DNA from 4 places in the Streptomyces sp. f51 genome. Region 3 is predicted to be linked to each of the others. Evidence: riboswitches for the same ligand, from Rfam matches in the RefSeq annotation. Region 3 holds a riboswitch; each other region holds the start of a gene.
What was found. A riboswitch is a leader RNA that binds a small molecule or an ion and turns the genes downstream of it on or off. The one in region 3 is predicted to bind thiamine pyrophosphate.
Positions count from the first base shown of each region.

Region 1: linked by a shared signal. The riboswitch ahead of WJM95_RS01345 (cytosine permease) and the one ahead of thiC (phosphomethylpyrimidine synthase ThiC) in region 3 are both predicted to bind thiamine pyrophosphate.
Region 2: linked by a shared signal. The riboswitch ahead of thiO (glycine oxidase ThiO) and the one ahead of thiC (phosphomethylpyrimidine synthase ThiC) in region 3 are both predicted to bind thiamine pyrophosphate.
Region 4: linked by a shared signal. The riboswitch ahead of WJM95_RS24115 (thiamine ABC transporter substrate-binding protein) and the one ahead of thiC (phosphomethylpyrimidine synthase ThiC) in region 3 are both predicted to bind thiamine pyrophosphate.

Region 1 is NZ_CP149798.1:294,975-302,388, forward strand. Features, by position in the region: gene WJM95_RS01325 (sodium-dependent transporter) at 1-90, shown strand, start outside; gene WJM95_RS01330 (hypothetical protein) at 101-622, opposite strand; gene WJM95_RS01335 (phospholipase) at 758-2,125, opposite strand; gene WJM95_RS01340 (alpha/beta hydrolase) at 2,329-3,150, opposite strand; TPP riboswitch at 3,372-3,466, shown strand; gene WJM95_RS01345 (cytosine permease) at 3,458-4,858, shown strand; gene thiD (bifunctional hydroxymethylpyrimidine kinase/phosphomethylpyrimidine kinase) at 4,932-5,729, shown strand; gene gndA (NADP-dependent phosphogluconate dehydrogenase) at 6,110-7,414, shown strand, end outside.
Region 2 is NZ_CP149798.1:1,824,539-1,831,952, reverse strand. Features, by position in the region: gene pknB (Stk1 family PASTA domain-containing Ser/Thr kinase) at 1-1,012, opposite strand, end outside; gene WJM95_RS08165 (thiazole synthase) at 1,281-2,075, opposite strand; gene thiS (sulfur carrier protein ThiS) at 2,079-2,279, opposite strand; gene thiO (glycine oxidase ThiO) at 2,276-3,442, opposite strand; TPP riboswitch at 3,440-3,552, opposite strand; gene WJM95_RS08150 (FAD-dependent oxidoreductase) at 3,693-4,931, shown strand; gene WJM95_RS08145 (Rv2175c family DNA-binding protein) at 4,996-5,367, shown strand; gene thiE (thiamine phosphate synthase) at 5,458-6,117, shown strand; gene metF (methylenetetrahydrofolate reductase [NAD(P)H]) at 6,247-7,170, shown strand; gene WJM95_RS08130 (hypothetical protein) at 7,227-7,414, shown strand, end outside.
Region 3 is NZ_CP149798.1:3,659,699-3,667,112, reverse strand. Features, by position in the region: gene WJM95_RS16040 (cupin domain-containing protein) at 1-174, shown strand, start outside; gene WJM95_RS16035 (DUF5326 family protein) at 340-552, shown strand; gene WJM95_RS16030 (helix-turn-helix domain-containing protein) at 1,085-1,843, shown strand; gene WJM95_RS16025 (SsgA family sporulation/cell division regulator) at 1,945-2,382, shown strand; gene WJM95_RS16020 (YibE/F family protein) at 2,465-3,994, opposite strand; TPP riboswitch at 4,066-4,222, shown strand; gene thiC (phosphomethylpyrimidine synthase ThiC) at 4,215-6,035, shown strand; gene WJM95_RS16010 (VOC family protein) at 6,124-6,519, opposite strand; gene WJM95_RS16005 (LysR substrate-binding domain-containing protein) at 6,708-7,414, shown strand, end outside.
Region 4 is NZ_CP149798.1:5,498,092-5,505,505, forward strand. Features, by position in the region: gene WJM95_RS24085 (hypothetical protein) at 29-292, opposite strand; gene WJM95_RS24090 (DUF6233 domain-containing protein) at 289-639, opposite strand; gene WJM95_RS24095 (carboxymuconolactone decarboxylase family protein) at 825-1,298, shown strand; gene WJM95_RS24100 (GYD domain-containing protein) at 1,470-1,790, shown strand; gene WJM95_RS24105 (N-acetyltransferase family protein) at 1,819-2,319, opposite strand; gene rlmN (23S rRNA (adenine(2503)-C(2))-methyltransferase RlmN) at 2,563-3,669, shown strand; TPP riboswitch at 3,763-3,868, shown strand; gene WJM95_RS24115 (thiamine ABC transporter substrate-binding protein) at 3,990-5,048, shown strand; gene WJM95_RS24120 (iron ABC transporter permease) at 5,201-6,799, shown strand; gene WJM95_RS24125 (ABC transporter ATP-binding protein) at 6,800-7,414, shown strand, end outside.

The sequences.
Region 1 (7,414 bases), 3.4 Mb from region 3:
GGCCGCCACCCTCGCCGACCGTTCTCGTCACGGTCATGGGCCGGACGCCGCCATCGGACCGGCAGCCCGGCCCGTCGTGGCCCCCGATGAGCGCACCCGTCTATCTCGCGTGCTCCGCCCGCCGTGCCGCCACGACGAAGGCGTCCACCGCCGCCAGGTACGCCTCGGCGGCACGGCGGAAACCGTCGGCCTCTCGGATGTCGCGCTCGGCTGCGGCAAGGCGGGCGTATGCCTCGCCCGTGGCCCCGTGGACGGCGTTCGCCGCCGCCACCGGACCGGGGTGGCATTCCAGCGAGACGACCGCCAATGCACGCAGGAAGGGGCCGTAGGAGTCACGGAGTTGATCCCGGAGCTCAGCGAGGGAAGCCTGCCGCGCCGCCTGGTCCTCGACATCCAGATACTTGGGGATCCGGCGGTACAGAATCCCCATGTCGTTGGCCTCCTGGATGAATTCCAGCTGCGTAGCCCTGCGCGCCTCGCGTTCTCGGGCGACGTGCTCGGCCTCGGCGGTGGCCTGGGCCTGGACACGAGCGGCCTGCGCGTTGCCCTTGCTGGTGACCCAACTGGCGACCACCGCCGTGCCGGCGGTCAGTACGGCCACCCACAACGCACCGTTGTCCATGACTCGAAGTGTGTGGCACCTCTGGTCAGTTGCCTAGTGCGCGAGGAGTTGCCCAGCCCGTTCGGCCGCGGCGCGAGCCCCACGTCGTCGATGCGTCCGGGCGCGGACTCCGTGGGACTCCCGGCCTCCTCCCCGCTACGGATACACGTACGTGTTCAGCGTGTTCACCGCCGACATCGGGTTGCCCAGGTCGTAACGGTCCACGGCCAGGTAGTTGGGCTTCTTGCGGGCGGCCGGTTCGCAGAAGCGGCGGGCGCGGTCCGCGAGTTTGGTGTTGTCCGTGCTCGCGGTCCCGGACATGGTGGCGTCGCGGAAGTGGTTCATGACGAAGAGGGGCCGGAAGCCCGGCTCGGTGCGCGTGAGCGGTACGTTCGTGTCCGCGCCGTACCAGCGGCTGTAGCAGGACCAGTCGGAGGAGCCGAGGCCCGAGCCCATGGACCAGTAGTTCTCGACGGTCCACTCGCGCTGGTACATGACGCCGAAGCTGTCCCGGGTCAGTCCGGCGGACTCGTCGGAGGCGCGGCTGTGGTCGGTGAAGATGAGCAGGCGGTGCCCGGCGGCGGTCAGGTCGGCCAGCTTCGGCCAGCCGTGCTCGCGCACGCCCGTCTGATCCGGCCGGTACAGCACGTCGGACAGGCCGTTCACCCGGGCGAGCTCGGCGCGCAGGACGCCGGGATCGACGTAGTCCTCCAGGAACACGGTGACGAACTGGTCCGGGTGCTGCTTGAGGAAGTCGACCATGCGCTGGAGGTCGACCCAGAGCGCCACCGGCTTGCTGACCAGGGTGCAGCTGTCGTGGCAGAGGATCGCGCCGTCGGGCGTCTGGTGCAGGTCGAGCATGAACCCTCGCACACCGTCGGCGAGTTGCTGGTTGATGCCGCGGCTCTGATTCGGGAAGAAGTTGACGAAGGGCGGGGCGAATCCGCCGTCCACGCCGTTCGCGTAGGCGTTGTGGGCGGTCAGGAACGTGACCTGGTCCAGCGTGCGCTGGTCCTGGGCCGGCATCGGCCGGGTCTGGGGCGTGACCGGGGTGAGGTACCAGGAGGCGAGGCTGCCCGGCGAACCGATCGCCAGCTGGGCCGGGTAGTTGGAACCCGAGGGCTTGTCGGTGACGGTCAAGTAGCTGTTCGTTCCGGGGACTTTGAGTGTGTACTGGTCGGCGCCGCTCGGCGTCACCTCCCAGGCCGCGTCGGCGCTCGTACAGGCGACGGTACGGGCCTGGTCGCCCGAGCGGCCCAGACAACTGCCCGCGGTGTCGGCGCTTTCGAGCACGGAGGAGGAGCCGCTCTGGCGGAGGGTCCACTGCTGGTGGTCCTCGTTGCCCCTCGGGTTGTGCTGGACGACCGCCCCCGAACTGTCGGCGGCGTTCAGTCCCGTGACGGCGCTCTGGACGTAATAGGCGCCAGGGGCGGGGACTTCGGCGGCGCCGGCGGGCGCGGGGACGGCGAATACGGATCCCAGTACGGCGGTGGCGGCGAGCAGGGAGCGTCGGCTCGGTCTCATGGCACGTGATCCCTTCCTGTGGGGAGCATGAGCATGCCATGCAGACATACGCCGGTGGGCATCGGCGGACAGCCGGGGTACATATCGCGTCAACGGGCGTCGGTGAGGGCAGGAGCACGGGTCGCCGCAGCGTTCACGGCGTCCTGTCTACCGTCAACACGGCGCCACCGCACCGCAGTTGGCGATTCCGTGAGGTCAGGGGGCTAGCGCGTGCCGGGGTGCTCGATCCGGGTGACGAAGGCGGCGAGGTCGGCGACCACCCGTTCGGGCTGCTCCCAGTGGACGGAGTGCCCGGTCTCCGCGTAGGCGAGGAATTCGGCGCCGTGGACCGCGTCCAGAATGGTCTGCTGGTCCTCGCGCGGCAGGAACTCGTCCTGTTCACCCCAGATGACGAGCGTGGGCACCAGGATGCCGCCGAGGGTCGCGCGGAGATCGGTGTCGAGGAGACCGCGGGCGGTGTCCTTCCACACGTGCGCGGGCGGCTTCAGGTTCTCCTCGATCATCGTCTCGACGAACCCCCGGGCGATCGGCCGGGCCACCGTGTCCGCCAGGAAGTCCTCCACGAAGGCGCGCGGCACGGGATCGGACAGGGTCTCCATGGCGCTCACCAGTCCGGTGACGGCCGGTTTGTCCGCGAGAGTGCCGGGGACGCCGAGCAGCACCAGTCCGGCGATGCGGTCCGGATGGCTGCCGGCGACGATCCGGGCCGGTACGCCGCCGCTGGACGCCCCGACCAGGACGGCGCGGGGGACGTCCACGGCGTCCAGGAACGCCACCAGGTCGGCGGCGAAGTCGTCGGGCGCGTAGCCCTCCGGCGGCCGGTCGGCGTCGCCGTGCCCGCGCTGCGTGGGCGCGTAGCCGTGCAGGGACGCCGGCAGGCGCCTCAGCAGGGGCTCGAAGGACCACCAGGAGTCGGCCAGACCGTGCACGAAGACGACCGGCGTACCACTGGGGTAGCCGGCTTCGGCGTACGGGAGGGCGAGCCCTTCCCGCACCTGCGCGGACTTCAGGGAGATCACGGTCACGGCACCCTGCCTCCTTCCACCCGGCCACCGGTGTCCGGGAACCCGGGAGCGGAGCACGAGCGGCGATCACTTCCGACAGTACCGAGCGGCGGCACGCGCCGCGCTGCGAACCGGTCCGCCCGCACCGTTCGAATGAACCGGAGTACGCGCGGGCGCACGCCGGTCCTGGTCGGTGAGGACCCGCTCCCGCTCCGTCGCCGGGAACGGTTAGGGTGTCCGTCGTACCGGACACGGGGTGCCCCGTCCGAGGGCTGAGATCACACCCGTCGAACCTGAACCAGTTCGTACTGGCGGAGGGATGTCTTCCATGCCATTGGCGCATGTTTCCGGCGGGCTGCCCGCCGACGGCCGGCCCGCCGTCTTCGACGGGCGGATGCCCGCGGCACCCGGCGACCTGCGGGTGGAGGGGCACGGCATCGAGCCGGTCCCCGAGAGCAACCGGTACGGCGGCGCCGGCCGCCTGTTCACCGTGTGGTTCGCCCCGAACCTGACGATGACGGGCGTGTTCACCGGCACCATCGGGATCGCGCTCGGCCTGGACTTCACCACCGCCCTCGCGGCGGTCGTCCTCGGGACCGTGCTCGGCGCGCTGCCGACCGCCGCTCTCAGCACCTGGGGCGGACTCACCGGCACCGGCCAACTCCCGCTCGCACGGCTCGCGTTCGGCCGGGCGGTGGTCCTGCCCGGCACGCTCCAGTGGCTGTCCTCGGTCGCCTGGGACGCGTTGATCGGCCTGTTCGGGGGCGATGCGCTGGCGCGGCTGTGCGGCTGGCCGTTCTGGGTCGGCGTGCTCGTCATGATGCTGGCCCAGGGCGCTCTGGGGGTTCTCGGCTACGAGGCCATCCACCGCCTCCAGATCGTCATGACGTTCGTGCTCGCGGTCGCCTTCGCGGTGATCGCCTGGCGGATGCTCGACGGGGTCCACCCCGCGACGACCGGATCCGCGGCCGGTGCCGACCGCGCGGGCGCGTTCGTGCTCACCAGCACCATCGCCCTGAGCCTGTCGCTGTCCTGGGCGCCGTACGCGTCGGACTTCAGCCGCTATCTGCCCCGTGGCACGTCCCGCCCGAAGATGTTCTGGTGCACCCTGCTCGGGCTGGTCACGTCGTTCGTCGCCGTGCAGGTCCTCGGTCTGTGGGGTGCGTCGGTGCTGACCGACCAGACGGCTGCGGGCGTGGACGCCCTGCTGGGCGGCGGTGCCGCCGGCGCGTTCGGGCTGCTGGCGGTGGCACTGGCCGCGGTGTGCAGCAACGCGATGAACGACTACAGCGGTTCCCTCGCCCTCCAGACGCTCGGTGTCCGGATACCGCGTCCGGTGGCCGCCGCCCTGGCCGCCGCGCTCGGCTTCCCGCTGGTGCTGTGGATGCACGCCGCCGACACCACGGCGCGGTTCCAGAACGTGCTGCTGTTCGTGGGCTGTTGGATCCCCGGGTTCGTCGCGATCGTGGTCGTCGACTGGATCGCCCGCAGGCGGGAGCGCGGCGGCGCCCCGCTCGACATCGCCGCCGAGACCGCCCCGCCGCGCTCCGGACCGATCTCGCTCGTGGCGTTCGCCGGGGCGTTCGGCGCGGCCGTGCCGTTCATGGACACGAGCCTGTACGTCGGACCGGTCGCCGACGCACTGCACGGAGCCGACCTCTCCTACTACGTGGCGTTCCTCGTCGCCCTCGCCCTGTACGCACCGCTGCGGTTGCGCCGTCGCGCCTGAGGGCCACCCCGCCCGTCGCCCAGCCGGCCGGGGGCCCGTGCGCCCGCGGCCGTACCCGAGAGGAACACCTCGCATGACCACACCGCCCCGCGTCCTGACGATCGCCGGATCCGATTCCGGCGGAGGCGCAGGAATCCAGGCCGACTTGAAGACCATGCTCGCGCTGGGCGCTCACGGGATGAGCGTGCTCACCGCCGTGACGGCACAGAACTCCGTGGGCGTGCAGGGGGCTTGGGAGCTGTCCGAGGACGCGGTGCGGGCCCAGTACCGCAGTGTGGTCGACGACATCGGCGTGCAGGCCGTCAAGACGGGGATGCTCTCGTCGCCCGGACTGGTCACCGCCGTCGCCGAGTTGCTCTCCGACGTGGGCGCCCCGGTCGTCGTGGACCCGGTGAGCGTCTCCAAGCACGGGGACCGGCTGCTGGCCGACGACGCGCTCGACGCCGTACGGACCCGGCTGCTGCCGCGGGCGACGGTGGCCACCCCGAATCTCGACGAGGTCGCCCAGCTCACCGGGGTGGAGGTGAGCGACGAGGCGGGTATGCGCCGGGCCGCCGGGGTGCTGCTCTCCTTCGGCCCGCGCTGGGTACTGGTGAAGGGGGGTCATCTGCCGGGCCAGGCCGTCGATCTGCTCACCGACGGAACCGACGAGCACTGGCTGCGCGCGCCGCGTCACGACAACCGGCACACGCACGGAACGGGGTGCACGCTGGCCTCGGCCGTCGCGGTGGGACTGGCCGAGGGCCTCGCGGTACCGGAGGCCGTACGGCGGGCGAAGGCGTACGTGACCGCGGCGATCGAGGCCGGTTTCGCGCTCGGGGCCGGCATCGGTCCGGTGGACCACGGGTGGCGACTGCGCGGGACCGGCTGACCCCGGCGCGGCCCGAGGTCCGAGACCGGAAGCCCGACTCGCGTCGCCCGACGCGCGACGCCGTACTCGCGCCGCACAGCGCCCAGCCACCGACACCTGACGCGCACGCAAGGCCGGCCCCGCGCCGCGCAGCCCCCAGCTTCCGACGCCTGGCTCCCGGCGCCCGCGCCTACCCTCCCCGCGCCCGACTCCACGCTCCCCGCGCCCGATGCCAGGCACCCGATTCCACGCTCCCGGCACCCGTTCCGCGGACCGGCGCAGCTCCTGGCCCGGACGCTGAACACCCCGGCCCCTCCCGTGCGTACTGATCGGCACAGCGACAGTCGTCTGCTCTCCCGTCAGGTACGCGGACAGGCAGATCCGGATCCAAGGAGCACACCATGAAGGCGACCGCGCAGATCGGCGTCACAGGGCTCGCGGTGATGGGCCGCAACCTGGCCCGCAACTTCGCCCGGAACGGCTACACCGTCGCCGTCCACAACCGCACCCCCGCGCGCACGAAGGCACTGGTCGAGGAGTTCGGCCACGAGGGGGCCTTCGTCGCGGCCGAGACGGCCGAGGACTTCGTGGCGGCGCTGGAACGCCCCCGCCGCCTCATGATCATGGTGCAGGCGGGTGCGGCCACCGACGCCGTCATCGAGGAGTTCGCCCCGCTGCTCGAAGACGGCGACATGATCATCGACGGGGGCAACGCCCACTTCTCCGACACCCGCCGCCGTGAGCAGTCGCTGCGCGAGCGCGGCATCCACTTCGTCGGCGCGGGGGTGTCCGGCGGCGAGGAGGGCGCCCTCAACGGACCGAGCATCATGCCCGGCGGCTCCCCGGAGTCGTACGCCTCGCTGGGCCCGATGTTCGAGTCGATCAGCGCCAAGGTGGACGGCGAGCCCTGTGCCACGCACATCGGCACCGATGGCGCCGGTCACTTCGTCAAGATGGTGCACAACGGCATCGAGTACGCCGACATGCAGCTGATCGGCGAGGCCTACGACCTGCTCCGCCGCGTCGGGGGCTACACCCCGCCGCAGATCGCGGAGATCTTCCGGCGCTGGAACAAGGGCCGCCTCGACTCGTACCTGATCGAGATCACCGCCGAGGTCCTGGCCCACACGGACGCCTCCACCGGGCAGCCGTTCGTCGACATCGTGGTGGACGCCGCGGGGCAGAAGGGCACCGGCCGCTGGACCGTGCAGACCGCCCTGGACCTGGGCTCCCCGGTCACCGCCATCGCGCAGGCGACCTTCGCCCGCGCCGCCTCCAGCCAGGACGGGCTGCGCGCCGCCTACCGCGGACTTCCCGGCGGCACGCACTGGGACCTGACGGGAACCGAGGCCGAGCGCTTCACCAGCCAGGTGGAACACGCCCTGTACGCCTCGAAGCTGATCGCCTACGACCAGGGCTGGAAGATGATCCTGGACGCGGCCGCCGAGTACGGCTGGGACATCGACCTCGGCGAGGTCGCGAAGATCTGGCGCGGCGGCTGCATCATCCGCGCCGCGTTCCTCGACCGGATCCGCGCCGCGTACGCCGTCGACCCGGGCCTGGTCAGTCTGCTGTCCGACGCGGGCTTCGCCACCGAGATCAAGGACGCCCAGGTCCCGTGGCGCGAGGTCGTCTCCACGGCCACTCGCAGGGGCGTGCCGGTGCCCGCGTTCTCCGCGGCGCTGTCCTACTACGACACCCTGCGC
Region 2 (7,414 bases), 1.8 Mb from region 3:
ACGGGCTGCTCTGCTCGAACCGGCTGGTCCGGTCGACGGAGCCGTCGTCCTCGTTCACCGGCAGCAGCCGGGGGACGGACAGCGAGCGCGGGATCACGCTCGTACGGTCGTCGGCGTTGTCGTGGCCCACGGACAGGGCGCCCGGCGGAACCGCGTCGAGCTGCTCGGCGGTGAGACCCGCCCGTGCTTCGAGGACCTGGCCGAGCAGCGCCACCGCGTCGGTGGGGCGGAGCTCGGGGTTGCGGGCCGTGGCCGCGGTGACCAGCTCGTCCAGCGCGTACGCCAGACCGGGCACGATGGCCGAAGGCGGCGGTACGTCCTCGTGGAGGTGCTGGTAGAGAACCTGCGCGGCGGAGTCCGCGGTGTGCGGCTTGGCGCCGGTGAGCATCTCGTAGAGGACGACTCCGCAGGCGTAGACGTCGACGCGGGTGTCGGCGGTGCCGTGCTCGATCTGCTCGGGGGCGAGGTACGACACGGTGCCGAGGACGGTGCCTGTCGTGCTGGTCACCGTGTCCACGGCGCGCACCAGGCCGAAGTCCGCGACCTTGACCCGGCCGTCGTCCCCTATGAGGACGTTCTCCGGCTTCATGTCACGGTGCACGAACCCGGCGCGGTGGGCCGCGCCGAGCGCCGCGAGCACCGGCTCCAGGATGTCGAGCGCGGCCCGCGGCTGGAGGGCGCCGCGCTCGCGCAGCACGTCGCGCAGGGTGCACCCGGCGATGTACTCCATGGCCAGGTAGACGTACGACCCGTCCGCCCCCTGGTCGAAGACCTGCACCACGTTCGGGTGCGCCAGCCGTGCCACCGACTTGGCCTCGCGGATGAACCGCTCGACGAACGTGGCGTCGGCGGCGAGCGTCGGGTGCATCACCTTGAGTGCGAGCACACGGTCGAGGCGGGTGTCCAAGGCCCTGTAGACCGTGGCCATGCCGCCCACCGCGATCCGTGCCTCGACGCGATACCGGCCGTCGAGCACGTGTCCGACAAGCGGGTCCTGAAGGGTCGTATCCACGCAGGTGAGTCTACGAGCCGCCACTGTCACGGCGCCCCGTTCGGGCGATTCGGGGGCCCGACTGCATCCGAGCTGTGACGAGCGCGGCCCGCACGAAGATCCGTTCGTCGCACATGTGTGCGATCAAGCCCCGTCCGTCACCGCAAGGCCACAACACGACAACCTGCGCCGCCGCCCGGCCGGAAACCGACGGCGGGTGCGCGGGCGCCAGGAGCGTCCCGGCTCAGCCGGCGCGGGCGATCGGAGTGCCGCGGTCCGCCCGGTGAGGTCAGAACGCCGGGCGCTCCGGATCCAGTGCCGCCATGCCCTCCACGGGGGAGGACGCCGTGGCGAAGTGCCGCCTGGGGATGCGCCCCGCCCGCCGCGCCAGCCGCCCCGCCTCCACCGCATGCCGCATGGCCTCCGCCATCAGCACCGGCTCCTGCGCCCGCGTCACCGCCGAGGCGAGCATCACCCCCGCGCACCCCAGCTCCATCGCCAGCGCGGCGTCCGACGCCGTACCCGCTCCCGCGTCCAGGATCACCGGCACGCGCGCGTGCTCGACGATCAGCTCGAAGTTGTGCGGGTTGCGGATCCCGAGCCCGGACCCGATGGGCGAGCCGAGCGGCATGATCGCCGCACAGCCCACGTCCTCCAGCTTCCGCGCGAGCACCGGGTCGTCGTTCGTGTACGGCAGCACGGTGAAGCCGTCGTCCACCAGTGTCTCCGCCGCGTCGAGCAGCTCGATCGGGTCGGGCAGCAGGGTGCGCTCGTCGGCGATGACCTCCAGCTTGACCAGATCGGTGCCCAGCGCCTCGCGCGCCAGCCGGGCGGTCAGCACGGCCTCGCCCGCGGTGTAGCAGCCGGCCGTGTTCGGCAGGACCCGGATGTCCAGCCGGTCCAGCACCGAGAGCACCGAACCGTGCACGGAGGCGTCCACGCGCCGCATCGCGACCGTCGTCAGCCGCGTGCCCGAGGCGACCAGGGAGCGCTCCAGCACGTCGAGGCTGGGCGCGCCGCCCGTCCCCATGATCAGCCGGGACGCGTAGGCCGTACCGCCGAGGACGAAGGGATCGTCTGCCATGGGTCAGCCTCCTTGGACGGCGGTGAGGACTTCGACGCGGTCGCCCTCGGCGAGCGCGGTGGACGACCACCGCGCGCGCGGGACGACGGTCTCGTTCAGGGCGGCGGCCACCCCGGACGACGAGGGGGTGAGGGTCGCGACGAGCGCGTCCAGAGCGGTGCCCGCGGCGATCCGCCGGCTCTCCCCGTTGACGACGATGTTCATACGGGCAGCTCCGTGCGGGCCGTGGCGCCGAAGCGCAGAGGGGTGAAGGGGTGGGCTTCGGCGGGGAGTTCGCCGGTGGTCAGGACATGGGCCATCACGTCACCGGTCACCGGCGTCAGCAGCACGCCGTTGCGGTAGTGGCCGGTGGCCAGCAGGAGTCCCTCCAGCGCGCTCGGGCCGAGCAGCGGCGCGTTGTCGGGCGAGCCCGGGCGCAGCCCCGCGCGGGTCTCGGTCAGCGGCAGCTCGGTGATCCCGGGGACCAGCTCGTGCGCGTCGCGCAGCAGCTCGTACACGCCACCGGCCGTCACCGTGGTGTCCCAGCCCAGTTCCTCGCTGGTCGCGCCCACCACGAGCTCGCCGTTCTCTCGCGGCACCAGGTAGACGTGGCTGCCGCGCACCACGGCCCGGACGGTCCGGCTGAGGAACGGGGCGTAGCGCCCGGGCACGGTCAGCCGCAGCACCTGCCCCTTGACCGGGCGCACCGGCGGCACGACGTCGTCCGGCACGCCCGCCAGACGCCCGCTGAGGCTGCCCCCGGCGAGCACCACCCGGTCCGCGCCGAGCTCGGTGCCCTCGGCGGTGACGACCCCGGTGGCCCGGTCCCGTACGACGGTCAGACGCTCCGCCCAGGTCCGGTGCACGCTCACCCCGGCCCGCTCGCACGCGGTGACCAGGGCGGCGGCGAGGCGGCGCGGGTCGATCTGGTGGTCGCCGTCCACCCGCAGGCCCCCGCGCACCCCGGGCGCGAGCATCGGCTCCAGACGGCGGCACTCACGGCCGCTCAGCCATTCCGACTCCAGCCCCGAGCGGACCTGGAGCGCGTGCAGTTCCCGCAGATGGGCGCGGTCGTCGGCGTCCAGTGCCACGGCCAGCGTGCCCGACCTGCGGTAGCCGAGGTCCCGGCCGGTCGCCTCGGTGAGCTCGGCGGCGAAGTCCGGATAGCGGCGCGCCGAGGCGAGGTTGAGGCCCAGCAGGGTCTCCTCGCCGAAGTGCAGCTCCGTGACGGCGGCCAGCATCCCGGCCGCGACCCGGGCGGCCCCGCCGCCCGGCTCGGGGTCCACGAGCGCGGTGGCGAGCCCGCGCTGCGCGGCCCGCCAGGCCGTCACCAGGCCGATGATCCCGCCCCCGACGACGAGGACGTCCGACGTACGTGCAGACGGCATGGGCGTCCAGCCCCTCCCTTCGCCGGCATGACCCGGATCAGGTTCGTACGGTCGGAGGCCGCCCAGCCTCCCTCTCAGCCCGGTCCGTCCGGGCTCCCGCGAGTGCTTTACGTCGGCCACCCTAGCCCGCCCCCGTCCGTGCCGGTAAGGGAGCCTCCGCCCGTGGCGCGGCCGCCGGGACCGGTCGTGTGGAACAGGTCACCGAGCACGTCCGCTGACTGACGGATCGTCACGTGTCTATGGTGATCGGGTGAGCGATCAGACGCAGGCACAGTCCCCGCCGCGGAGCGCCGCGGCACGGCGGGTCGTCGTGGTGGGCGCGGGCATGGCCGGGGTGCAGACCGCGGTCGCCCTGCGCGAACAGGGCTTCACGGGCACGGTCACACTGATCGGCGCGGAGCCGCATCAGCCCTACGACAGGCCGCCGCTCTCCAAGGCCGTCCTGCTCGGCAAGGCCGAGGGCTCCGCGTTCGACGTCGACTTCGAGTCCCTGGACATCGACCTCAGGCTCGGCAGCGAGGCACTCGGCGTGCGCCCCGGCGAGCACGAACTGGACACCGACGCGGGACCCGTCCCGTACGACGTCCTGGTCGTCGCCACCGGGGCCGAGCCGATCCGGCTCCCCGGCGCCGAGGGCGTGCCCGGGGTGCATCTGCTGCGCACCCTGGACGACGCCGACCGGCTGCGTCCCGTCCTCGCCCGGCAGCACGACATCGTGGTGGTCGGCGCGGGCTGGATCGGCGCCGAGTTCGCCACGGCGGCGCGCGAGGCGGGCTGCGCGGTCACCGTCGTCGAGGCCGCCGACCGGCCGCTCGCCGGGGCGCTGCCGGCCGAGGTCGCCGCCCCGATGGCCGCCTGGTACGCGGACAGCGGGGCCTCGCTGCGCACCCGCGCGCGCGTGGAGCGCGTCGAGCCGGGCGCGGTGGTCCTGGACGACGGCTCCCGGGTGCCCGCGGACGCCGTCGTGGTCGGTATCGGCGCGCGCCCCGCCACCGCCTGGATCGCCGGCTCGGGGATCGAGCTCGGCGCCCACCGGGAGATCGTCGCCGACGACCACCTGCGCACCTCCCTGCCGGACGTCTACGCGGTCGGCGACTGCGCGTCCTTCCCCTCCGGGCGCTACGAGGAACGCCTGCTCGTCCACCACTGGGACAACGCCCTCCAGGGCCCCCGCACGGTCGCCCTGAACATCGTCGGGGAGACGCCCGCCGCCTACGACCCGGTGCCCTACTTCTGGTCCGAGCAGTTCGGCCGTTTCGTGCAGTACGTCGGCCACCACGCGCCCGCCGACACCCTGGTGTGGCGCGGCGACCCCTCGGGCGCCTCCTGGTCGGTGTGCTGGCTCCGCGAGACGCGGCTCGTCGCCCTCCTGGCGGTGGGCCGTCCGAGGGATCTGGCCCAGGGCCGCCGGCTGATCGAGGCGGGCGCGGTCATGGACCCGGAGCTGCTCGCGGACCCGGCGAGGCCGCTGAAGGGCGCCACGGCCTGACCGGGAACCCCGGTACGGACGCCCTCGGCTTCCGACTGTCGGTCCGGGATGGCACGCTTGTCCCGTGACCGAGATTGACGCAAAGATCGATGCTCTCGTCCCCGCCTGGCTCACCCTCCCCGACATCGCCGAACAGCTCGGCGTCGAGGTGACACGCGTCCGGCAGCTGGTCAAGGAAGGCCAGCTGATCGCCGTACGCCGTGGTGAGAACCGCGCGCTGCACGTCCCCGCCGACTTCATCGACGTGGACGAGCAGAAGGTCGTCAAGGGCCTGGCCGGCACCCTGACGCTCCTGAGGGACGACGGCTTCTCCGACGAAGAGGCCCTCGAGTGGCTCTTCACCCCCGACCCGACCCTGCCCGGCACCCCCGCGCAGGCGCTGAGCGAGAATCGCGGCACGGAGGTGAAGCGCCGCGCCCAGGCGCTCGCCGTCTGACCTGTTCGAGACCGTCCGGCACGGGGAGCACGGCGGCGGGACCATTCCGGCCGCCGCGCTCCCCGCGCACCGACAACGGGGGACCCACGCATGCCCGAGAACGCCGCCACGACCGCGCGGGAGCGCCTCGCCGACGCCCGCGTCTATCTGTGCACGGACGCCCGCAGACGCCAGGGCGACCTCGCCGAGTTCCTCGACGCGGTCCTCGCGGGCGGCGTCGACATCGTGCAGATGCGCGACAAGGGCATGGAGGCGGGCGAGGAACTGGAGCACCTCCGGGTTCTCGCCGACGCCTGCGCCCGGCACGGCAAGCTCCTCGCGGTCAACGACCGCGCGGACGTGGCCCACGCCGTCCGCGCCGACGTCCTCCACCTGGGCCAGGGCGACCTCCCGGTCCCCGCGGCCCGCGCGATCCTCGGCGACGACGTGCTCATCGGCCGCTCCACGCACTCCGGGGCCGAGGCCGAGGCGGCCGCCGTCCAGGACGGCGTCGACTACTTCTGCACCGGCCCCTGCTGGCCCACCCCCACCAAGCCCGGCCGGCACGCGCCCGGACTCGGCCTGGTCCGCCACACGGCGGCCCTCGGCACCGCCCGTCCCTGGTTCGCGATCGGCGGCATCGACCTCGGCCGGCTGGACGAGGTGCTCGAAGCCGGTGCCCGCCGGGTCGTCGTCGTCCGGGCGATCACCGAGGCGGACGACCCGGGCGCGGCGGCGGCGGAGTTCGCCAAGCGGCTGCGCACGGCGTAGCGGCGCCGAAGGAGCCCGCGCGGGCGTCCCGGAGGGGCCGCTGTCCGAGGGGTGGACAAGAACTCGACAGATCGGACAAATGTCAGCGGTTCGGTTGGGTGACCGACGCCCTCTGGCTAACCTGCCAGTATGGCCCTCGGATCCGCTTCCACCAGGACTGATCGTGCGCGCACGGTGCGCGACATGCTCGCGACCGGCAAACAGACCTATTCCTTCGAGTTCTCCGCGCCGAAGACCCCCAAGGGTGAGCGGAACCTGTGGAACGCGCTGCGGCGGGTCGAGGCGGTGGCCCCCGACTTCGTCTCCGTGACCTACGGAGCCGGCGGCTCGACGCGGGCCGGCACGGTCAAGGAGACCGAGCAGATCGTCCTCGACACCACCCTCACCCCGGTCGCGCACCTCACCGCGGTCAACCACTCCATCGCCGAGCTGCGCAACATCATCGGGCAGTACGCGGACGCGGGCATCCGCAACATGCTCGCCGTGCGCGGCGACCCGCCCGGCGACCCCATGGGGGAGTGGGTCCCGCACCCCAAGGGCCTGACCTACGCGGCCGAACTCGTGCGCCTCATCAAGGAATCCGGCGACTTCTGTGTCGGAGTGGCCGCCTTCCCCGAGATGCACCCCCGCTCCACGGAGTGGGACCTGGACGTCTCGCACTTCGTCGACAAGTGCCGTGCAGGCGCCGACTACGCGATCACGCAGATGTTCTTCCAGCCCGAGTCCTACCTCCGTCTGCGTGACCGGGTCGACGCCGCGGGGTGCGCGACTCCGGTCATCCCGGAGGTCATGCCCGTGACAAGTGTGAAGATGTTGGAACGGCTGCCCAAACTCTCGAATGCTTCGTTCCCGGACGTCCTGAAAGAGCGGATCCTCACAGTCAAAGACGATCCGGCGGCTGTACGCTCCATTGGGATCGAGTTCGCGACGGAGTTCTGCGCGAGGCTGCTGACCGAGGGAGTCCCCGGACTGCACTTCATCACGCTCAACAACTCCACGGCGACGCTGGAAATCTACGAGAATCTGGGCCTGCATCACCCGCAGCAGGCCTAGACCGGTCGCACCCGCGTACGACACACTGCGGAGCGGCCACTGGGAGAGGGGCGTACATGGGCTTGACGGTCCTCTATCTGGCATTCGGCATCGTCGCGTTGTGGCTGCTCGGCGAGGTGCTGTTGCAGTACAAGGCGCGACTGCGCTTCCGGCTGCTCGCCTTCGTCGGCTTCCTCGGTGTGGTTCTCGGCGTCCTGATGCACTCGGTTCCCGTCATCGGCCTGGGCGCGGCCGCCTTCACGGT
Region 3 (7,414 bases):
CAGGACGAGGTGTACTTCGTGGCCAGCGGGCGGGCGTCGATCACGGTCGGCCTGGAGACCACTCAGGTGGCCCGGGGCAGCGTCGTCTACGTACCGGCCGGGGTGGCCCACAAGTTCCACCACATCACGGAGGATCTGCGGGTCCTGGTGATGTTCTCTCCGCCCGAGAGCTGACCGCGCGTCTCAGGGTTCCCTAGGGGGACGGTCAGGGGAGGACAAGGGGTGCGAGGCCACCGCGCGGCCCCCTGCGCCGCCTAGCATCGGATGCGAGACACCAGAGAGCCCGGAATCAGAGTCCCGGCGTCGGGACCGCGGGCGAGGAGAGGTAAGGACAGGGCGATGCAGGAGATCTTCAGCGGTATGCCGTGGTGGGTGAAGTGGGTCGCGGTGCCGGTCATCGCCCTGGTGGTGTTCGGAGGTCTGATAGCGACCGTCGTCGGGTTCGTCATCGGCCTGCTCTTCAAGCTGCTCGTCTTCGTCGCGCTGGTCGGCGGGCTCATCTTCGTCGTGCGGAAGTTCATGTCGGGTTCCTCCTCGCGCAGCGACTGGTGAGGCGCGAGAGGGTGAGCGGCAGGTAACGGCGAAGGGGGAAAGGGAACCCAAGGTTCCCTCGGCAGGGGGAAGTTTTCCGGTGAGGCCGCGTATATGCGGTGACGGGCCGTTAGAGTCCGGAACCCGACGCGGGGCCGACCCCGCGGGCAGCGCACAGCCCCCTCCCGTGATTCCCCGCACGGGCGGTCCTCCTCGCTCTTCGGAGTGCCCCTTGGCCACGGTCGACACCGCACCCGTACCATCCGTCGCTCCACCCTTCCGGCGACCGGGCACGCCCGCGGCGGCACGCGTTCCACCGGTCCAGCCGCGTAGCTCGCCGGGGGAGCCACCGCCCTCCCGCGGCCCGTCGGCATCCCCCAGGGAGCCGGCGCCGCCCCGGACCGCGACGGTGGAGGAATCCGCCCGGCGCACCGCGCCGGCGGAAGGGCTCTCCGGGCGCACCAGGCCCTCGGCGGCCCCGAGTTCCCCCTCCGCGCCCGCGAGGACCGCGCGGCCCGCCCGCACCCCCGCCCCGGGGCCCGAAGGCGCTCCCCTGGACTCGCACGCCACCACGCTGATCGGCTCGGTGCAGCGTGCGATGCGTCTGCTGGAGGCCGTCGCCTCGCGTGAGCAGGGCGCCCCCGCCAAACAGCTCGCGCGCGAGGCGGGACTGGCCCTGCCGACGGCCTACCACCTGCTGCGCACGCTGGTCCACGAAGGCTATCTGCGCCGTGACAGCGGGCTGTTCTTCCTCGGCGAGGCCGCCGAGCGGCTGAGCACCAGCGGAGCCCGGCAGAAACGTCGCGGCGCGGTACGGGACACCCTCGCGCACTGGCGCGACATGATCGGCGCCCCCATGTACTACGCGGTCTACCGCGAGGGCGAGATCGAGGTCCTGTGCGTCGTCGACAGCCCGGCGAACCCGGCGGTCCAGGAGTGGGCCGACTTCCGTGAGACCGGGCACGCCCACGCGGTCGGCCAGTGTCTGCTCGCCCAGCTCGACGACAAGTCACGGCGTGACCACCTCGACCGCTACCCGGTGCGGGCGCTCACCCCGTACACGGTGCGTGACGAGGACCGGCTGCTGCGGCGCCTGGAACGGACCGGCCGGATGGAACCGGTGGTCGAGCGGCAGGAGTACGCGCTGGGCACGGTCTGCGCGGCGATCCCAGTCACCGCGGGCGGTTCGGCCGCCGCTGTGGCCTTCTCCCTTCCGTCCCACCAGGGTGACCGCCTGATGCCCGCGGCACGGAGGCTGCACGGTGAGGTCGGACGGCTGCTAGGAACACTCGCCTTCTCTATCAGTATCTGAAAACTCACTCCTTGTAATCCAGCATGCACGTTGAGCAATATTTCCAGCAGTGTCGGGTGGGATGAATCCTGGCCGGTGGACGGCAAACGACGGGGTAGGCGATGCGCGAGTCGGTGCAGGCAGAGGTCATGATGAGCTTCCTCGTGTCCGAGGAGCTGTCCTTCCGCATTCCCGTCGAACTGCGATACGAGACCTGTGATCCGTACGCCGTGCGGTTGACCTTCCATTTGCCCGGCGACGCGCCTGTGACCTGGGTGTTCGGGCGGGAACTGCTGATCGACGGAGTGGGCAGGCCCTGCGGTGACGGCGATGTGCACATCGCTCCGGCCGACCCCGAGGCGCTCGGGGAGGTGCTGATCCGGCTTCAGGTCGGTGGCGATCACGCGCTGTTCCGGTCCGGGACCGCGCCGCTCGTAGCCTTCCTCGACCGCACGGACCGCCTCGTGCCGCTCGGGCAGGAACGCTCCCTCGAAGGATTCGACTCATCGCTCGACGCGGTGCTCGACCGCATCCTCACCGAGGAACAGAGCGCGGGCTGACACCGGGGCCGGCCCGGAGCGGCGTAACGCTTCCTCGCAAGGCCCGCCGACGCAGGATGGTTTCAGCACTTTCCTCGGGCGGTCAGTGCTTGCGACGACGTCCCTTGCCGGCGCGTGCCGGGGGCCTGGCCGCCGCGGTCTGAGCGGGGACGCTCGCGCCCCCGTCGCGGTCCGCGGCGACCACCAGGGCGGCGAGCGCCGTCGTCACCGGTACGGCGGCCACCAGACCGATCGAACCGACCAGCGTGCGCACGATCTCCTCGGCGACCAGCTCGCTGTTGGCGACGGTGCCCACGCTGCTCTGCGCGATCGAGAAGAGCAGCAGCAGCGGCAGCGCGGCGCCGGCGTAGGCCAGGACGAGTGTGTTGACGACGGACGCGATGTGGTCGCGGCCGATACGGATGCCCGCGCGGTACAGACCGCGCCAGCCCATCGTGGGGTTCGCCTCGTGCAGTTCCCAGACCGCGGAGGTCTGCGTCACTGTCACGTCGTCCAGGACACCGAGTGAACCGATGATGACGCCGGCCAGCAGCAGGCCGCTCATGTCGATGGACGGGTACAGGCCGTGGATCAGGCCGGTGCTGTCGTCGGTGTTGCCGGTCAGCACGGCCCAGTCGATGAAGACGGAGCCGAGCAGGCCGATCAGCACCAGGGAGAGCAGGGTGCCGACCACGGCCACGGACGTCCGGGCCGACAGACCATGACACATGTAGAGCGCGATCAGCATGATGGCGCTGGACCCCACGACCGCCACGAGCAGCGGGTTCGAGCCCTGGAGGATCGCGGGCAGGATGAAGAAGTTCAGGATCATGAAGCTGATGGCCAGGGCGACCAGCGCCATGACGCCGCGCATCCGCCCGATCACCACCACGACCAGCGCGAAGATCACGGAGAGCAGCGTCAGGGGCAGCTTCCGGTTCGCGTCCGTGACCGAGTACTGGAGGTCCTTGGGGGCGGAGGGCTCGTACGCGACGACGACCTTCTCGCTCTGGTGCAACTGCCGTGACTGATCCGGCTGGACGATCTCGGTGAACGTGCGGCCCGTGTCCTTTCCGGTGTCGATCCGGACCGTCGCCTTCTTGCAGTCCCCCGCCGCCGGGCGCTGGGCCGCGGAGCCCCCGGCGGCGGAGGTGTCGCCGACCTGGGCCCCCGAGGAGGCGTTCACGGACTTGCAGTCCACCCGGTCGATCCTGGTGACGGTCGCCTGCTGGGTCTGCCGGTCGAAGCCGACACCGGTGCGCTCGTGGGCCGGAGCGCCGCCGGGCCACAGCACCACCAGTCCCACCGCGACCGCGGCCGCGAAGGGGATGAGCACCGCGGCGATGACCTTGCGCAGACGCTGGGAGACGGGTGCTGCCGGACCGTGGCTGTGGGAATGCCCGTGCCCGGCGCTCGGGAGCTCGTCCCGCCCGCGGCGCGGACCAGGACCGTGGCCGTCGCCGGACCCGTGATGGTCGCTCTCGGGCCCGTGCCCGTGCCCCTGTTCATGCCCGTGCCCCGGCCCGTGCTCATGCTCGGGTCCGTTGCCGCGGCCCTGCCCACGGCCGCCGTCGGAGCCGGAACGGCGCGGTGGCTCGGACGGAGAGAACGGGTGCTGGCGGCTGGTCGTCACCGCCCGATCATCGCAAGAACGTCAAGGGCCCTCTGTTCACCGCGCCAAACATGACGCTAGCGTGGAGGCACCTTTGCACACGCGGGAGCTCGGAGCACCGGGCTGAGAGGGCGCTGACCTCCGTCTTCGCGATGTTTCACATGAAACATCGGCGATCGGAAGCCGCTGCGTCGACCGCTGAACCTGTTACCGGGTAATGCCGGCGTAGGGAGTAGGTCTCATGACCGACAAGGATGTACGCACGCCTGCCTTCAACCGGACGGACGGGGTCCCCCCGTCGTCCGAGAACGGCGAGGACAAGCGCTCCATCGGCTGGCACAAGGCGTACGTCGGGGGCACACGCCCCGATCTGCGGGTGCCGGTTCGCCAGGTGCACCTCACCAACGGGCAGTCCGTGACGTTGTACGACACTTCCGGCCCGTACACCGATCCGACCGTCGACACCGATGTGCGCAGGGGGCTGCCGCCACTGCGTGAGAACTGGATCATCGCCCGTGGAGACACCGAGGAGTACGCGGGCCGTCCCGTCCGCCCCGAGGACGACGGGATCAAGCACACGGCCCCACGGGGAGGGCTGCGCAACCTCGACGCGGTCTTCCCCGGCCGGCCGCGTCAGCCCCGCCGGGGACGTGCCGGGCAGGCGGTCACCCAGCTCGCCTACGCGCGGCGCGGCGAGATCACGCCCGAGATGGAGTTCGTGGCGGTCCGGGAGAACGTCGACCCCGAGGTCGTACGGGAGGAGATCGCCGCGGGCCGGGCGGTGCTGCCGGTGAACGTCAACCACCCCGAGATCGAGCCCATGATCATCGGCAAGCGGTTCCTCGTGAAGGTCAACGCCAACATCGGCAATTCCGCGGTGACGTCCTCCATCGAGGAGGAGGTCGAGAAGATGACCTGGGCGACCCGCTGGGGCGCCGACACGGTCATGGACCTGTCCACCGGCCGCAACATCCACACCACACGCGAGTGGGTGCTGCGCAACTCCCCCGTTCCCATCGGGACCGTGCCGCTCTATCAGGCACTGGAGAAGGTCGACGGCCGTGCCGAGGAGCTGACCTGGGAGATCTACAAGGACACGGTCGTCGAGCAGGCCGAGCAGGGCGTGGACTACATGACGGTCCACGCGGGCGTGCGCCTGGCGTACGTGCCGCTCACCGCGAACCGCAAGACAGGCATCGTCTCGCGCGGCGGATCGATCATGGCGGCCTGGTGCCTGGCGCACCACAAGGAGTCGTTCCTGTACGAGAACTTCGAGGAGCTCTGCGAGATCCTCGCCGCGTACGACGTCACCTACTCGCTGGGAGACGGGCTGCGGCCTGGTTCCATCGCGGACGCCAACGACGCGGCGCAATTCGCGGAGTTGAGGACGCTCGGGGAACTCAACACGGTCGCGAAGCGTTTTCAGGTTCAGACGATGATCGAAGGCCCGGGCCATGTCCCGATGCACAAGATCAAGGAGAACATCGACCTTCAGCAGGAGATCTGTGATGAAGCTCCGTTCTATACCCTCGGCCCGCTGACGACGGACGTCGCGCCGGCGTACGACCACATCACTTCCGGCATCGGTGCCGCGATGATCGCCTGGTGGGGCACGGCCATGCTCTGCTATGTCACGCCCAAGGAGCACTTGGGCCTGCCCGATCGAGACGACGTCAAGACCGGCGTCATCACCTACAAGATCGCCGCCCACGCAGCCGACCTCGCCAAGGGGCACCCGGGTGCGCAGGAATGGGATGACGCGCTCTCCGACGCCCGCTTCGAGTTCCGGTGGGAGGACCAGTTCAATCTGGCCCTCGATCCGGACACGGCGCGGGAGTTCCACGACCGGACGCTGCCGGCCGAACCCGCCAAGACGGCCCACTTCTGCTCCATGTGCGGGCCGAAGTTCTGCTCGATGAAGATCAGTCAGAACATCAACGAGCGGTTCGGCGGTGACGTGGCCGACGGCGCCTCCGCCGAGGAGATCTCCGAGGGCATGCTCCAGAAGTCCCGGGAGTTCGCGGAGGCGGGCAACCGCGTGTATCTGCCGCTGGCCGACTGAGCCACCCCACGGGGGCGCGGTCCGGGACGGGGACCCGGACCGCCGCCCTCGACCCGGTCACGGAGCGGGCCCGTCGCCCTCGTCACGGTCACGGCGTGACGTCCTGCGGGTACCAGCGCAGTTCGACGGTGTTGCCGTCCGGGTCCCGGACGTAGACCGAGGTGGCACTGCCTCGCGCGCCGAACCGCTGCACGGGCCCTTCGAGCACGGTGAAGGTTCCCGACGCGATGACCTGGTCCCAGTCCAGCGGTTCCACGGTGAGACAGATGTGGTCGACGTTGGACCCCTCGGGGGCATGGGCCACGAGGTCGATGATGGTCTCCGCGGTGATCCTCACCGACGGGAACGGGGCCTGGCCGCGCCGCCATTCGGCGACGCGTACGGGTTCCAGGCCGAGCAGTCCGATGTAGAAGGCCAGGGACCGTTCGACGTCCTGGACGTTGAGGACCAGGTGGTCGAAGGCCTTCACGCGCACGGTGGTCATGTCGTCTCCAGGTCGACGGCGTGGCGGGAGCCACGCGCTGAGCAGGGCGGGTCGATCACGTCGGCACGGCCGCGCCCGGTTCCTTCCCGCGGGCTGTGCGGACGCCTTCTACGATCCGCCGCGGGGCGGACGCCATCAAGACGTGATCGCTGCACGACTGTTGAGCCAGATTTAACGACGGGGGATTCATGCTGGAGCGACTGGAGACCGAGACCTTTCTGACGCTGGCCGAGGAACTGCACTTCGGCCGCACCGCCGAGCGCCTGCGGATCACGACCGGACGGGTCAGCCAGGTGATCAAGGCACTGGAGCGCCAAGTGGGCGGCCTGCTGTTCGAACGCACCAGCCGTTCCGTCCGGCTCACCCCGGTCGGCCGGCAGCTCGCGGACGATCTGGCGCCCCTGGTCGCCGGGATGGAGGAGGCGCTGCGAAGGGCGGCCGACGCCGGCCGGGGGATCACGGGAGAGCTGCGGGCCGCCTTCCTCGGTGAATGGACCGCGCCCGCACTCCTCAGAGCGGTCGGCCTGTTCGGCGAGCGGCATCCCGACTGCCGGGTCGAGGTGCGGGAGGTCCAGCTGTCCAACTCGCGGGCGAGTCTGCTGGACGGCTCGATCGACGTGCTGCTCGCCTCGTTCCCGTTCGACGGCATGGCCTGTGGTCCCGCGCTGTTGCGGGAGAGCCGGGTCCTGGCCGTCGCGGCAGGTCATCCGCTGGCCGGCGAGGAGCGGCTGTCCCTCGAGGTGCTCGCCGAACACCCCGTGGTGCAGTACCCCGAGGTGACCTCGGTGGGGTTCAAACGCGACCGAACGCCGGATCACACCCCCTCGGGCCGGCCCGTGCCCAAGGGGCCGGTCGGCGGGTCGTTCTCCGAGATGCTGACGCTGGTCGCGATGGG
Region 4 (7,414 bases), 1.8 Mb from region 3:
GGCACCGCCACGACACCACCCCTTCGGGTCATCCGATCACCTCACCGTGATCCCCGTGACCCGGAGGGGTGGTGTCGTAGGTGCGGGGTCCGCCGCCCTGCCACTCCACCCACTGCGGGTCGTCCAGGTGGTCCCACGCGTCGGGCAGGCCCGCGCGGCGCAGGAACTCGACCACGTCGGCGTCGCTGTGGGCGATGCCGGCGCTCCGCCCGCCGATCGTCACGCGACGGCCTCCGGCGGCGGCCGGGCGGCCGACGACGATGGGCGCGGTGGGGATGTGTTCGTGGTTCACAGGACACCCAGATCCGTGTCGGGGCGGCAGTACGGGCATGCCGTGACGCCGTCTTCGGTGATCGCCCGCAGGGCCTGCTCACGGGCGAGCGGCTTCGTGTTCTTCCCCGCCAGGCCGCAGTCGTCCGTGTGGACGGCGTCCGGGCCCGCGCTCGTACCGCCACCGGCCGCCCGGTGCATCGCGAGCTTCCAGCCGCGCGGCGCCGGGGGAGACGTATGGGCCGCACGGGTGGCGGCGACCTCCTGGCGCTCCAGCTCGGCGATGGTGTCGTCGGTGCGGCGCAGTTGCCAGAGCAGCCAGGCGCGGACGCTGCGCAGGTGCTGTAGGCGGGACACTTTTTCGGACACATATTCGATTCTAGGCCCTGGTGGGAGGTCCCGACAGCATCCGGAGTGTGTCCGTTCTCCTTCCCGGAGGGGCGCCTCCCCCTGCTCCCCCCGGAGGAGACGCAGGTCACATCCGGGCCGGTCACATCCCGCCGGGCCGTTCCGTCATCCAGGTGTAGCCACGACAACGACCCAGGGAGCGCACCATGGAAGCTCGTCTCAGCCTCTTCGCCGACCCGGTGGCGGCCAAGGTCATGAAGCACATCGTCGCCGCGGGCAGGCCGCTCGCGGACTCGACGCTGCCGCACGCGACCCAGGAACTGGTGAAGCTCCGAGCCAGCCAGATCAACGGCTGCGGGTTCTGCACCGACATGCACAGCAAGGACGCCGAGGCCGCGGGGGAGACCTCCGTGCGCCTCAACCTGGTCGCGGCCTGGAGGGAGGCGACCGTGTTCACCGACGCCGAGCGCGCCGCCCTGGAGCTGACGGAGCAGGCCACCCGGATCGCCGACGCGGCCGGTGGCGTCACCGACGAGTGCTGGGCGAACGCCGCCAAGCACTACGACGAGGCGCAGCTCGCCGCGCTGGTGTGCTGCATCGCGCTCATCAACGCCTTCAACCGCGCGAACGTGATGATCCAGCAGCCCGCGGGCGACTACCGGCCCGGCCAGTTCGCGTAACCGGTGATACGTGCCCGGGCGGCCCGGCGGCATCGGCCGTTCGGGCCCGCCCGGGGCGCCCCGGTGGTCGCGGGAGCCGTGCGGGTGAATCCTCCGCTCGCCGATCGGTGGCCGGTGCGGCAGCGGGAAGGTCATCCGCGTACCGCACATGTCACGGGCAGGGAGCACCCGATGCCGAAGTTCCTCATCCAGGCCCGCTACACGCCCGAGGGCGCGAAGGGCTTGCTCAAGGAAGGCGCGAGCGGCCGTCGCGCCGCCGTCGAACAGGTCGTCGCGGGCCTCGGCGGGAGTGTCGAGGCCATGTACTTCTCCTTCGGGGAGGACGACTTCGTGTGTGTCCTCGACTTCCCCGACGCGGTCTCCATGGCCGCCGTCAGTCTCAGCGTCAAGGCGAGCGGCGCGCTGCACACCCGGGCAACGCCGCTTCTCACCCCGGACGAGATCGACGAGGCGGCCCGGCGGCAGGTCTCCTTCCGCCCGCCGGGCGCGTAGCGGGATCCGGCGGGACTCCGGGGCCCGGTCACGAGGCCACCGGACTCCGGCGTTCGATCAGGACGACGTCGCGCCAGGTGCCGTGACGCCGGCCGATGCGTTCGCGCGTGCCGATGACCCGGAATCCCGCGGCTCTGTGCAGGGCGAGGCTGCCGGTGTTCTCGGGGAAGACGCCCGACTGGATGGTCCAGATGCCCGCGGCCTCGGTCGAGGCGATGAAGGTGTCCAGGAGGGTGCGGCCGATGCCCCGGCCGCGCGCGTCCGGACGTACGTACACGGAGTGCTCGACGACACCGGCGTACGCGCGGCGGTCCGAGACCCGCGCCGCGGCGACCCAGCCGAGCACGCTGCCGGGGGCGTCCGTGGCGTCCGGAGTCTTCAGAGTCTCCAAGGCGACATAGCGATGCTGCGAAACCTTGGCCCCGTCGAACTTCTCCCACGACGGAGCCGTGGTCTCGAAGGTGGAGTCGCCCTCCTCGATGTCGTGCCGGTAGATGGCCAGGACCTCGTCCGCGTGCTCGGCCGTCATCGGGGCGACGCGGATCCCGCCGGGACGGCAGCCGTCGGAACGGCCGCCCTGTCCAGGCGTCACGACTTCCTGCTTCGACATCCTTCTATGTTGACGAATGCCGCCTCGAGACGCAACGTCTGTATCGACAGGTGTCAATGCGGTCTGGAACACGGGCAGATGGGACGGGCGTGGGTCCACGGAAGCGCCCCCAACCGGCACCGGCCCGGGCCGGTGCTGTTGATCTGCGACACTGGAAGGGTTATGCCGAAGCCCGGAGAACTCACTTTTGTCGCGCCGCGCGGAGCCAAGAAGCCGCCGCGGCACCTTGCCGATCTCACGCCCGCCGAGCGCAAAGAGGCGGTTGCCGCGATCGGTGAGAAGCCGTTTCGTGCCAAGCAGCTCTCGCAGCACTACTTCGCCCGGTACGCGCACGACCCCGCCGAGTGGACGGACATCCCGGCCGCCTCGCGCGGCAAGCTCCAGGAAGCGCTGCTTCCCGAGCTGATGACGGTCGTGCGGCACCTGTCGACCGACCAGGACACCACCCGCAAGACCCTGTGGCGGCTGTTCGACGGCACGCTCGTCGAGTCCGTGCTGATGCGCTACCCGGACCGGGTCACCATGTGCATCAGCTCGCAGGCCGGCTGCGGGATGAACTGCCCGTTCTGCGCCACCGGACAGGCGGGCCTCGACCGGAACCTGTCGACCGGCGAGATCGTGCACCAGATCGTCGACGGGATGCGCGCGCTGCGCGACGGCGAGATCCCCGGGGGCCCCGCGCGGCTGAGCAACATCGTCTTCATGGGGATGGGCGAGCCGCTCGCCAACTACAAGCGGGTGGTCGGCGCGATCCGTGCCCTCACCGACCCGGAGCCGGACGGGCTGGGGCTGTCGCAGCGCGGTATCACCGTCTCGACGGTCGGCCTGGTTCCCGCGATCAACCGGTTCTCGGACGAGGGCTTCAAGTGCCGGCTCGCGATCTCGCTGCACGCCCCGGACGACGAACTGCGCGACACCCTCGTCCCCGTGAACACGCGGTGGCAGGTGCGCGAGGTGCTGGACGCGGGCTGGGGGTACGCGGACAGGTCCGGGCGCCGTCTGTCCATCGAGTACGCCCTGATCCGCGACATCAACGACCAGGCGTGGCGTGGTGACCGGCTCGGACGGATGCTCAAGGGCAAGCCCGTGCATGTCAACCTCATCCCGCTGAACCCGACCCCGGGCTCGAAGTGGACCGCCTCGCGGCCCGAGGACGAGAAGGCGTTCGTCGAGGCCATCGCGGCCCACGGCGTCACCGTGACCGTCCGGGACACCCGGGGCCAGGAGATCGACGGAGCGTGTGGTCAGCTCGCCGCGACCGAGCGGTAGGCTGAACCGAGTCGGTCCCCCGCCTGTCGCGGGGTCCGGCGCCGCCGCGGCCGGACGGTTCACCGTCCGGTGACGGCACCGTCCGACATCTTCATATTCCGACAGGGGAGCGCCACAGCGCTGAGAGTGCGGGACAGACCGCAGACCCTCTGAACCTTGCCCAGGTCATTCTGGGTAGGAAGTTCGGTCGTTACTCAAGCTGTTGCGCCCTGCCCGGGAACCGTCAGAGGTCCCGGGCAGGGCCGCGTCTCTTCCTGGTCACCCAGGAGGAATCAGTGAGCATCACCACCACCGTCAGCGGCGGCAGAAGGTTCGCCGTCATGGCCGCCGGCCTCGGGCTCGTCGCCCTGCCCGCGCTGTCCGCGTGCGGCTCGTCCGGCGCCGCGGGCTCGGGCGACTCGAAGACGGTCACGCTGGTCAGCCATGACTCGTGGGCCGTGTCGAAGAGCGTCCTGGCGGACTTCGAGAAGCAGTCCGGCTACAAGGTCCGCGTCCTCAAGGACGGCGACGCGGGGCAGGCCGTGAACAAGGCCGTCCTGACCAAGGACAACCCCCAGGGCGATGTCTTCTTCGGCGTCGACAACACCCTGCTCTCCCGCGCGCTCGACAACGGGATCTTCCAGCCGTACACGGCCAGGGGCACGGACCAGGTCGAGCCGGCGTACCGGATCGACCAGGACAAGCACCGGGTCACCCCCATCGACACGGGCGACATCTGCGTCAACTACGACAAGGCGTGGTTCGCCCGGCACAAGCTGACGCCGCCGCGGTCCTTCGACGACCTCGTCAAGCCCGCGTACAAGAACCTCCTCGTCACGGAGAACGCCGCCACCTCCTCGCCCGGCCTCGGCTTCCTGCTCGGGTCCGCCGCGCACTACGGCGACGGGGGCTGGGAGAGCTACTGGAAGAAGCTCAAGGCCAACGGCGTGAAGGTCGTGGACGGCTGGGAGCAGGCGTACAACGACGAGTTCTCGGGGTCCGCGGGCGGCAAGAAGGCCAAGGCCGACCGGCCGCTCGTGGTCTCGTACGCCTCCTCGCCCCCCGCCGAGGTCATCTACGGCGACCCCAAGCCCGCCACCGCCCCCACCGGGGTCGCGGACGGCACCTGTTTCCGGCAGGTGGAGTACGCGGGTCTGCTCAGCCACGCCGCGAACGCCAAGGGCGGCAAGGCGTTCCTGGACTTCCTGCTCACCAAGGAGTTCCAGGAGGACATGCCGCTCAACATGTTCGTCTACCCGGTCCGTGAGGGCGCGCGGGTGCCCGCCGAGTTCACGCAGTACGGTCCGCAGGCCAAGGATCCCGAGACCCTGACGCCCGCGAAGATCGCCGCCGACCGCGACCAGTGGGTCAAGTCGTGGACCTCGCTCGTACTGAAGTAGCCGACGCGAAGGCGAAGGCCGGCCGGCCGGCGGGGTCCGGCGCACCGGCCGGGTCCGGCGCACCGGCGGGGCCGGGCGGAGCCGCCGGGCGGCCCGGCGCCGGGCGGGCTCCGCGCCGGGACCGCGCGGGGAACGCGGCACGGTTCGCGCTCATGGCGCTGCCCGTCGCGTTCTTCGCGGTGTTCTTCGCCTATCCCGTCGCGGCGATCGTCTCGCGCGGCCTCCACGGGGACGGCGGCTGGCGGCTCGGCCGGATCTGGGAGGTCGCGACCCGGTCCGACATCCGGCACGTGCTGTGGTTCACCACCTGGCAGGCGCTCGCCTCGACGGCGCTCACGCTGCTGGTCGCGCTCCCCGGCGCGTATGTCTTCGCGCGCTTCGATTTCAGGGGCAAGCAGGTTCTGCGGGCCGTGGTGACGGTGCCCTTCGTGCTGCCGACCGTGGTCGTCGGCACCGCGTTCCTCGCGCTGGTCGGCCGCGGCGGACTGCTCGACGAACTGTGGGGCGTACGGCTGGACACCACGGTGTGGGCGATCCTGCTCGCGCACGTCTTCTTCAACTACGCGGTCGTCGTACGGACCGTCGGCGGGCTCTGGTCGCAGCTCGACCCGCGCCAGGAGGACGCCGCGCGCATGCTCGGCGCCTCACGCCTCGCCGCCTGGCGCAAGGTGACGCTGCCGGCGCTCGGACCCGCCGTGGCCGCCGCCGCCCTCATGGTCTTCCTCTTCACCTTCACCTCGTTCGGTGTGGTGCAGATCCTCGGCGGCCCCACCTTCTCGACCCTGGAGGTCGAGATCTACCGGCAGACCTCCGAGATCTTCGACCTCACCACGGCGGCGGTCCTCACGATCGTCCAGTTCGTGGCGGTCGGCGCGATCCTCGCCGTGCACGCGGCGACCGTACGCCGACGGGAGACGGCCCTGCGCCTGGTCGCCCCCGGCACCACCGCGCGCCGCCCGCGCGGCGCCGGACAGTGGGCCCTGCTCGCGGGCGTGCTGGCGAGCATCGCGGTCCTGCTGGTGCTGCCGCTCGCCGTCCTCGTGCAGCGCTCCCTCGGCGCCCCCGGGTTCGGCTACTACCGGGCCCTGGCCCACGACGACGGAAGCGTCTTCCTCGTCGCCCCCATCGAGGCGGTCGGCAACTCGCTGGAGTACGCGCTCGCCGCCACCGCCATCGCCGTGCTCATCGGCGGCCTGGCCGCCGCCGCCCTCACCCGGCGGGCCGGGCGTCTGATGCGGGGCTTCGACGCGCTGCTGATGCTGCCGCTCGGCGTCTCCGCCGTGACGGTCGGCTTCGGATTCCTGATCGCCCTGGACAAGCCGCCGCTCGACCTGCGCGCGAGCTGGATCCTGGTGCCGCTGGCGCAGGCCCTGGTGGGCGTGCCCTTCGTCGTACGGACCATGCTGCCCGTGCTGCGCGCGGTGGACGGGCGGCTGCGGGAGGCCGCGGCCGTCCTCGGGGCGTCGCCCTGGCGGGTGTGGCGCGAGGTCGATCTGCCGATGGTGCGGCGCGCCCTGCTGATCGCGGCGGGCTTCGCCTTCGCCGTCTCGCTCGGGGAGTTCGGCGCCACCGTCTTCATCGCGCGGCCCGACAACCCGACGCTGCCGGTCGCCGTGGCCCGGCTGCTCGGACGGGCCGGCGATCTCAACTACGGCCAGGCGATGGCCCTTTCGACGATCCTCATGGTGGTCTGCGCGGTGTCGCTGCTGCTGTTGGAGCGGGTACGGACCGACCGGACCGGGGAGTTCTAGATGCTGCTGAGCCTTCAGGGCGCGACCGTACGCTTCGGCGGACAGGCCGTGCTCGACGCCGTCGACCTGGAGGTCGCCGAGCACGAGATCGTGTGCGTGCTCGGGCCCAGCGGCAGCGGCAAGTCCACCCTGCTGCGGACGGTGGCCGGTCTTCAGCCCCTGGACGCGGGCCGGGTGCTGCTGGACGGACGCGACCAGGAACGCGTTCCCGCGCACCGGCGGGGCGTCGGCCTGATGTTCCAGGACCACCAGCTCTTCCCGCAGCGGGACGTCGGCGGCAACGTCGCCTTCGGGCTGCGGATGCAGGGCACGCCGAGGAACGGACAGGCGGCCAGGGTCGGGGAGTTGCTCGATCTCGTCGGTCTGCCCGGAGCCCGGGACCGTGCCGTCGCCTCGCTCTCCGGAGGTGAACAGCAGCGCGTCGCGCTGGCCCGCGCCCTGGCGCCGCGCCCGCGGCTGCTGATGCTCGACGAACCCCTCGGCCAGCTGGACCGCTCCCTGCGCGAACGGCTCGTCGTCGAACTCCGTCAGCTCTTCGGCGAGTTGGGGACGACGGTGCTCGCCGTCACGCACGACCAGGGTGAGGCCTTCGCGCTCGCCGACCGGGTGGTGGTG